Regions from separate parts of the Kineococcus sp. GCM10028916 genome, predicted to be linked through region 1. Evidence: predicted binding sites of a transcription regulator. Region 1 holds the regulator's gene; each other region holds the start of a gene.

What was found. The regulator HrcA, encoded in region 1, represses chaperone genes, less so after heat shock. The targets are predictions, from matches to a motif close to GNTNGCACTCGGNNNNNCCGAGTGCNANC.
Region 2: the regulator HrcA is predicted to act here: its motif matches at 1,293-1,321, upstream of groL (chaperonin GroEL).
Region 3: the regulator HrcA is predicted to act here: its motif matches at 832-860, upstream of groES (co-chaperone GroES).
Region 4: the regulator HrcA is predicted to act here: its motif matches at 1,078-1,106, upstream of ACFQ46_RS04760 (Hsp20/alpha crystallin family protein).

Annotation. Positions count from the first base shown of each region.
Region 1 is NZ_JBHTFM010000016.1:306,973-309,169, reverse strand. Features, by position in the region: gene ACFQ46_RS15275 (DUF3097 domain-containing protein) at 1-539, opposite strand, end outside; gene hrcA (heat-inducible transcriptional repressor HrcA) at 651-1,691, shown strand; gene dnaJ (molecular chaperone DnaJ) at 1,735-2,197, shown strand, end outside.
Region 2 is NZ_JBHTFM010000018.1:214,068-216,264, reverse strand. Features, by position in the region: gene groL (chaperonin GroEL) at 1-1,113, opposite strand, end outside; gene ACFQ46_RS20085 (cold-shock protein) at 1,424-1,627, opposite strand; gene ACFQ46_RS20080 (DUF3263 domain-containing protein) at 2,072-2,197, opposite strand, start outside.
Region 3 is NZ_JBHTFM010000014.1:63,075-65,271, forward strand. Features, by position in the region: gene ACFQ46_RS13060 (SAM-dependent methyltransferase) at 1-801, opposite strand, end outside; gene groES (co-chaperone GroES) at 1,003-1,299, shown strand; gene groL (chaperonin GroEL) at 1,402-2,197, shown strand, end outside.
Region 4 is NZ_JBHTFM010000003.1:455,612-457,808, forward strand. Features, by position in the region: gene ACFQ46_RS04750 (extracellular solute-binding protein) at 1-100, shown strand, start outside; gene ACFQ46_RS04755 (hypothetical protein) at 97-945, shown strand; gene ACFQ46_RS04760 (Hsp20/alpha crystallin family protein) at 1,127-1,555, shown strand; gene ACFQ46_RS04765 (glycoside hydrolase family 15 protein) at 1,584-2,197, opposite strand, start outside.

The DNA.
Region 1 (2,197 bases):
ACCAGGTGGTCGACCAGGACCCCGATCCGGCGACCGCGCTGCGGGGCGAAGGAGCGGATCGCGGCGTCCAGGTCGTCGACCCCGTCGAGCATCTCCACGACGACCCCCTCGACCCGCAGGTCGTCGCCCCACACCTTCTCGACCAGCTCGGCGTCGTGCCGGCCCTCGACGAGGATCCGCGAGGCGCGCGCCGTCCTCGCGCCCACCCCGGCCACGGCCACCGAACCGCTGGCCGTGCGGGTGGCCCGCACGGGGGCGGCGGCCTTCGGGGCGACGAGACGCACGGGCTGCCCCTCGACCCAGAACCCCGGGCCCAGCGGGAAGGTCCGGGTGCGCCCGCGGCCGTCCTCGAGGACGACGACGTGGACACCACCGCTCTTCTCCACCCGGACGACGGCCCCGACCCAGCCGGTCTCCACGTCCTCCACGACCAGGCCGTGCACGGCGGGTTCGTCGCGGTGCGTGGGCTTCGGGTTCGTGCGGGCGTGCGGGTCGGAGGACAGCACGTCGCCGCCGTACCGGTCTTCGTAACGGGTCACGCGCGGAACGCTAACCAGACCCGTGTGGTCGACGGGGGAGGCGCGGCCGTGCGGTGACGGCCTAGACTTGGCACTCGCACGACACGAGTGCCAGTGGGGAGAGGGGACGGGATGAGCGACGACCGCAGGCTCGCGGTGCTCCGCGCCATCGTCGAGGACTACGTGTCCAGCCACGAACCCGTCGGCTCCAAGATGCTCGTCGAGCGTCACCAGCTCGGCGTCTCCCCGGCCACCATCCGCAACGACATGGCCGTGCTGGAGGAGGAGGGGTACATCACCCAGCCCCACACCAGCGCCGGACGCATCCCCACGGACAAGGGCTACCGCCTCTTCGTCGACCGCCTCGCCAACGTCAAGCCCATGACGCCGGCCGAGAAGCGGGCGATCCAGACCTTCCTCGAAGGGGCCGACGACGTCGACGACATCGTCGACCGCACCGTCCGGCTGCTGGCGCAGATCACCCGCCAGGCCGCCGTCGTGCAGTACCCCTCGCTCTCGCGCGCCGCCGTCCGCCACGTCGAGCTCGTCCCCGTCGGCGGGCGCAGCGCGCTGCTGGTGCTCATCACCGACTCCGGTCGCGTCGAGCAGCGCGTCCTCGACGTCCGCTCCGCCGCCGACCCGGAGTCCCTCGGCGTCCAGCTCGCCGCCCTGCGCACCCGCGTCAACGCCGGGGTCGTCGGCAAACGGCTGCGCGACGCCCGCGACGACCTCACCGACCTCGTCCAGCAGACCCCGCCCGGCGACCTCGCCGTCGCCGCAGAGGTCGCCGTCGCCCTGGGCGACTGCCTCACCGCGGGGCTGGAGGAACGCGTCGTCATCGCCGGCACCGCGAACCTCGTGAAGTCCGGCGCCGACCTCAGCACCTCCCTCGGCAGCGTCCTGGAGGCCCTCGAGGAGCACGTCGTCCTCCTGCGCCTCGTCCAGGAGCTGACCGAGGACGCCGACCGCGGCGGTCTCACCGTGCGGATCGGCGCCGAGAACCTGCACCTCGGTCTCGACGGCACCTCCGTCGTGACCAGCGGCTACGGCACCGGCCCGGACACCGTCGTCGCCCGCCTCGGCGTGCTCGGGCCGACCCGCATGGACTACCCGACGACGATGGCAGCGGTGCGTGCGGTGTCACGCTACGTCTCGCGCATCCTGTCCCAGTGAAGCTCGGCCCCGTGATGAAGACCGACAGGAGAACCACGACCTCGTGAGCGACTACTACGACGTCCTCGGCGTCTCCCGCGACGCCTCGGCGGAGGAGATCAAGCGCGCCTACCGCAAGCTCGCGCGCAAGCTCCACCCGGACGTGAACCCCGACGCGGGAGAGCAGTTCAAGGAGGTCTCGCAGGCCTACGAGACGCTCTCCAACCCCGACAAGCGCGCCTCCTACGACCGCGGCGGGTCCATGCCCGGCGGCGGCGGAGCCGGCTTCGGCCAGGGGTTCGGCTTCTCCGACATCATGGACGCGTTCTTCGGCCAGGGCGGCGGGGGCGGTCGGGCGGGAGCTCCCGCCAGCCGCACCCAGCGCGGCCAGGACGCGCTCATCCGCGTCGACGTCGACCTCGCCGAGGCGGCGTTCGGCGGCGAACGCTCCATCCAGGTCGACACCGCCGTGCTGTGCACCACGTGCCAGGGCTCCTGCTGCCAGCCGGGGACCAGCCCCCAGACCT
Region 2 (2,197 bases), on a different contig from region 1:
GGCCAGCTTGGCGAGACGCTCCTGGAGCTTCTCGCGGTCGTAGTCGGAGTCGCTGCGGTCGATCTCGGCGCGGATCTGGCCCACGCGACCGGCGATGGCGTCGGCGTCGCCGGCACCTTCGACGATGGTGGTCTCGTCCTTGGTGACGACGACCTTGCGGGCGCGGCCCAGCAGGTCGAGGTCAGCGGTGTCGAGCTTGAGGCCGACCTCCTCGGAGATGACCTGGCCACCGGTGAGGATGGCGATGTCGCCGAGCATGGCCTTGCGGCGGTCGCCGAAGCCCGGGGCCTTGACGGCAACGGACTTGAAGGTGCCGCGGATCTTGTTCACGACCAAGGTCGCGAGGGCTTCGCCCTCGACGTCCTCGGCCACGATCACGAGCGGCTTGCCCGACTGCATGACCTTCTCCAGCAGCGGGAGCAGGTCCTTCACGGTGGAGATCTTGGAGTTGAGGATGAGGATGTAGGGGTCCTCGAGCTCGGTCTCCTGACGCTCCGCGTCGGTGACGAAGTAGGGCGAGATGTAGCCCTTGTCGAAGCGCATGCCCTCGGTGAGCTCGAGCTCGAGCCCGAAGGTGTTGCTCTCCTCGACGGTGATGACACCTTCCTTGCCGACCTTGTCGAGCGCCTCGGCGATGAGCTCGCCGATCGAGGCGTCACCGGCGGAGATCCCGGCCGTGGCCGCGATCTGCTCCTTGGTGGTGACTTCCTTGGCGGCGGCGACGAGCTGCTCGGTGACAGCCTCGACAGCCTTCTCGATGCCGCGCTTGAGGCCCATCGGGTTCGCACCCGCGGCCACGTTGCGCAGACCCTCGCGGACGAGCGCCTGGGCGAGGACGGTCGCCGTCGTGGTGCCGTCGCCGGCCACGTCGTCCGTCTTCTTGGCGACTTCCTTGACGAGCTCGGCGCCGATCTTCTCGTACGGGTCCTCGAGCTCGATCTCCTTGGCGATGCTGACACCGTCGTTGGTGATCGTGGGGGCGCCCCACTTCTTCTCAAGGACGACGTTGCGGCCCTTGGGGCCGAGCGTCACCTTGACCGCGTCGGCGAGCTGGTTCATCCCGCGCTCGAGACCACGACGGGCCTCTTCGTCGAAGGCGATGATCTTGCTCATGCCTGGTGTTCCTCCCAGAAGACGGGCGGTGGGCGGTCGGTCGGGTGCCCGCGACGGACGGCCGACCTGAACCGGGGTCACGTCCCCCAGCGCCTGTCGACCTCACCGGACCGGCCAGGGAGCTTCGCTCCCGGGTCGAGTGCAGTTGTCACTCTCGACTCGAGAGTGCCAACGCCAATGTTGGCACTCTCACCCCTCGAGTGCAAACCCCCGGAGGCCTCGGACGGTGCGGGAGCGCGGGCGGGCTGGTGCCCGGCCTCCGGGAGGACCGGGGGCCGGGCACGGTCACGCCGGGGGGCGCCGCGCCGGGTCAGACGGCGCGGACGCTCTCGGCCTGGGGGCCCTTCTGGCCCTGCCCGACCTCGAACTCGACGCGCTGACCCTCCTCGAGGGAGCGGTAGCCGTCGGCCACGATCGCGGAGTAGTGGACGAACACGTCCGCCCCACCGTCGTCGACGGTGATGAAGCCGAAGCCCTTCTCGGAGTTGAACCACTTCACGGTGCCCTGAGCCATTGCCTTCTCCTGGTGGTGCAGCGAGCGGAAGAACGGCACCGGCGGGCACCGGAGCCGGGTCTCACGCTGCCCGCGGCGACGAGAGCCGAGGGCGACGCCCGACGTGCGCCCCCCGAGAGGACGTGTTCGTCGAACTGATCGACCGGGGCTCAGGTTAGTGCGGGGAGGGGCTGGTGGGACAGGGTTCGAGGAACCTCGTCTTCACGAAACGGTCACGTCGTCCTCACCGCGGCAGACACCCGAGAGGCGTCGCTCAGAGCACCCGGCCGGCGACGTCCAGCAGCGGACCGGCCACGGACCGGACCGCGACCGCGAGAGCGCCGACGACGAGGGCCGCGACCAGCAACCAGACCAGGACGAGCACGGCGACACCGACCGGTCCCCGACGGGTCCGGTGGGCCCCGCGTCGGGCGAGGAGGTGGGGCGAGCGCCCGCGACGAGCGCTCAGGGCTGCACGCCGAGACGGCGGGCCGAACGGGCGCGCTGCCGGCTGGTGCGCATCCGGCGCAGCCGCTTGACCAGCATCGGGTCGTGGGCGAGGGCGGCCGGGGAGTCGATGAGGGCGTTGAG
Region 3 (2,197 bases), on a different contig from region 1:
GACCGGGGCCACCGGGAGGTCGACGTCGTCGATCTCGTGGGCGGTGGCACCCCGCACGACGCGGGCGCTGCGCACGAGACCCGGCCGGGCCAGCGGTCCGCACCACAGCGCGCACTCGACGACCTCCCCGTCCACCGACGTCCACTGCGCCTCGGCGCCCGCCGGGACCAGTTCGTGCGGCAGACCGGGGGCGAGCTTCGCGCCGGTCGCCGGGACCCGGGCGGCCGTGGCGAGGACGAAGGAGAGCGGGGGAGAGGTCGCCTCGGGGTCGAAGAGGCGCCGCCCCCCGGAGGTCCGCCGCGCCGGGTCGAACCAGGCGCCGTCCCCGGGGTCGAGCTCGTCGACGACCCCGGCCGTGACGTCCGCGCAGCGGACCTCGCGCCCCAGGTTGTGCGCCGCCACAGCGACCGTCGTGGGGTCGGCGTCGACGGGCAGGACGTCGAGCCCGGCGTCCAGGAACGCCAGCGAGTCCGCGCCGACCCCGCAGCCCAGGTCCGCGACCCGGTGCACCCCGGCGGCGGCGAAGCGGCGCGCGTGCTCGGCCGCCACCACGGCGCGGGTGGCCTGCTCGGCGCCGGCCGCCGTGAAGAGCAGCCCGTCCGCGCGGGGCCCGAACTTCGCGGCGGCCTTCGCGCGCAGTCGCGACTGCGTCGTGGCGAGCGCGGCGAGGGCGGGATCGTGCCCCGCACGGCGCAACCGGGCGGCCAGCGCGACGGGGTCCTCGCCGGCCGTCCCCGCCAGCTCGGCCAGCAGGGCCCGCCCCTGCGGGGAGGTCAGGGCGTCGACGTCGGAAACGTTCACCCGGTCGATGCTGCCAGGAGGGGCACCGGATCTGGCACTCACCCGCCCTGAGTGCTAGCGTCTCGCGCAGCGTCGGTGGCACTCCCCCCTGGAGAGTGCCAACCGGGGCAGCGGCCGTCCGGCACCCGCGACGACGGTCGTCCGCTCCCCGAACCGACCGTCCGTGCCAGTTCGCTGAAGCAGAAGGGGAGGGCCGCACCAGTGTCGGTCTCCATCACTCCGCTCGAGGACCGCATCGTCGTCAAGCCGCTCGACGCGGAGCAGACGACCGCATCCGGTCTCGTCATCCCGGACACCGCCAAGGAGAAGCCCCAGGAGGGCGAAGTCCTGGCTGTGGGTCCGGGCCGCGTCGACGACAACGGCAACCGCGTGCCGATCGACGTCGCCGTCGGCGACAAGGTCATCTACTCCAAGTACGGCGGCACCGAGGTCAAGTACGGCGGCGACGAGCTGCTGATCCTCTCGGCGCGCGACGTGCTCGCCAAGGTCGCCAAGTAAGCGACTGACAGGTCCAGACGCCCCGGGCGCCCGCACTCCGGGTGCCCGGGGCGTCTCCTGTTCCCGCCCCGAAGCTCGCTACTGAACGGAAGGTCCGCACACATGGCCAAGCAGCTGCTGTTCGACGACACCGCCCGCAAGGCGCTGGAGCGTGGCGTCGACGCGCTCGCCAACGCCGTCAAGGTCACCCTGGGGCCCAAGGGCCGCAACGTCGTGATCGACAAGAAGTGGGGTGCGCCGACGATCACGAACGACGGCGTCACCATCGCCCGCGAGATCGAGCTCGACGACCCCTACGAGAACCTCGGCGCCCAGCTCGCGAAGGAGGTCGCCACCAAGACGAACGACGTCGCCGGTGACGGCACCACCACCGCGACCGTGCTCGCCCAGGCCCTCGTGCACGAAGGTCTGCGCAACGTCGCCGCCGGTGCGGCCCCCTCGGGCCTCAAGCGCGGCATCGACAAGGCCGTCGACGCGGTGAGCGAGAAGCTCCTGTCGATGGCCCGCGAGGTCGACGGCAAGGGTGACATCGCGCACGTCGCGACGATCTCCGCCCAGGACGCGAGCGTCGGCGAGCTGCTGGCCGACGCGTTCGACAAGGTCGGCAAGGACGGCGTCATCACGGTCGAGGAGTCCTCCACGACCGCGCTGGAGCTGGACTTCACCGAGGGCATGCAGTTCGACAAGGGCTACATCTCCCCGTACTTCGTGACCGACGCCGAGCGTCAGGAAGCGATCCTCGAGGACGCCTACGTGCTGGTGCACCAGGGCAAGATCTCCACGGTCCAGGACCTGCTGCCGCTGCTCGAGAAGGTCCTCAAGGCCTCCAAGCCGCTGCTGATCATCGCCGAGGACGTCGACGGCGAAGCGCTGTCGACCCTCGTCGTCAACAAGATCC
Region 4 (2,197 bases), on a different contig from region 1:
CGACGAACTCGTCGAGACGACCAAGGCGCTGACCGACCCCAAGCAGCGGCGGTGGGCCTTCAGCCTCTTCAACCAGCCCGCCAGCTGCTCGGTCGGATGAACGGCGAGCCGAACGTCTGGGCGGAGGAGGGGGGCAAGCTCACCCACGTCTACGAGACCGACCAGTACGCCCAGACCGTCACCGACCTGATCGCCATGTGGAAGTCGGGCGTGATGCACCCGGACTCCTTCGACACGGCCCAGCCGTTCAAGCAGTTGTTCAACGCCGGGACCTGCGCCATCAACGCCGCCGACGGTTACCCGGGGTGGATCCAGTACCAGCTCGACAACGCCTCGAACCCGAACTTCAAGCTCGGGTTGATGCCCGTCCACCTGCGTGACGGGAGCGGGCTGGCGCACTGGGCCTACGGCAACGGGTACTTCTCGATGACCATGCTCAAGCAGCAGGACGACCCGGAGAAGATCAAGACGGTCCTGCGGGTGCTGAACTGGCTGGCCGCACCGTTCGGCACGGAGGAGTACAAGTACCGCCTCTTCGGCCAGGAGGGCGTCGACCACACGCTGGACCCGGGGGGAAACCCGGTGCTCACCCCGACCGGGACCAAGGACACGGTCCTGCCCATCCGCTACCTGGCCGACAGCCCGTACAACATCTACGTCCCCGGTCGTCCCCAGGACGCCGACACCCAGCACGAGTACCAGTCGCTGGAGATCCCCACCGGCATCGCCAACCCGGTGATCGGGCTGTACTCCAACGCCGCCTCGACCGACAACGCCACGGCCGACAAGACCTTCACCGATGGCGTCAACGACGTCGTCCAGGAGCGTCGTCCGTTCGCCGACCTCAAGACCCTGGTCTCGACGTGGAAGAACGCGGTGGGGGACAAGATGCGCACCGAGTACCAGGACGCGCTGCAGAAGGCGGGGGCGATCGCCACGAGCTGATCCAGCACCCCGATCCGTGATCCCGCGGGGATTCCCGGCGAGATCACGGATCGGGGGTTCGGGGTGGGCTGGTCGGGGCCCTTCCACCGTCGGCGAACGGCGGAAGTGAGTCGAGGAGACTCAGGTTGTGTCCTTCGAAGGCGCTCACCCCGAGCGCCGGGAACGTCCGAGGAGGACACTCATGAACACGCTGTCCGTGTGGCGCCGCAGCCCCTTCGAGACCCAGGCCCAGTTCGACGCGCTGGTCCGCAGCAGTTTCGGAACCTCCACCGGGTTCGTCCCGGCCGTCGAGGTCGGCCGCGACGGGGACGACGCCGTCGTCAAGCTGGAACTCCCTGGCATCGCCGAGGAGAACCTCCTGGAGGACGTCACCGTCGAGGTCGAGAAGGGCGAGCTCGTCGTCCGCGGTGAACGCAAGGACCCCCGCGAGGAGTCCGCGCGCCGCCGCACCGAGATCCGCTACGGCACCTTCCGCCGCAGCTTCACGCTGCCGACCTCCGTCACCGCGGAGTCGATCAGCGCGAGCTACGACGCGGGTGTCCTGACCGTCCGCGTCGCCGGTGCGCACACCACCGCGCAGCCGACCCGGATCGAGATCACCACCGTCTGAGCCGACGCGCGCTGACGACCAGCGGTCGTCAGCGCGCCAGCCGGAGGGAACTCGAGAGCAGTGCGGCGTGCACGAACGCCTGGGGGAAGTTCCCGCGCAACTGGCGTTCGCGCACGTCCCACTCCTCGCTCAGCAACGCCGCCGGACCGCACGCGGCCCGGTTGCGCTCGAAGAAGCGGAACGCGTCGACCTCCTGGCCGTCGGCGTGCAGGGCCTCGGCGACGACGAAGCCGCAGAGCAGGAACGCCCCCTCGGTGGTGCCCAACGGCATCGAGTCGGGGGAGTAGCGGTAGACGTAGTGGTCCTCGACGAGGTCGCGCCGCACCGCCGCGAGCGTCGCCCGCGACCGCGGGTCCTCCACCGGCAGGGCCCCGTGCAGGACGGGCCGCAACAACGCCGCGTCGACCCCGGGCTGGGTCGGACTGCGCTGCCACCGTCCCTCGTCGGGGTGCAGGCAGTCGCGCGAGGTCCGCGCGAGGATCGTGTCCGCGAGCGCCGCGTAGCGCGCCGCCTCGCCGGGCGAGGACACCGCCGCGATGCACTTCAACCCGGCGACGCACTCCAGGCGGGAGTGCGTCCACCAGTCGTCCTCGATCTCCCAGATCCCGGCGTCGGGTTCCTCCCAGCGCTTCTCGATCGCGG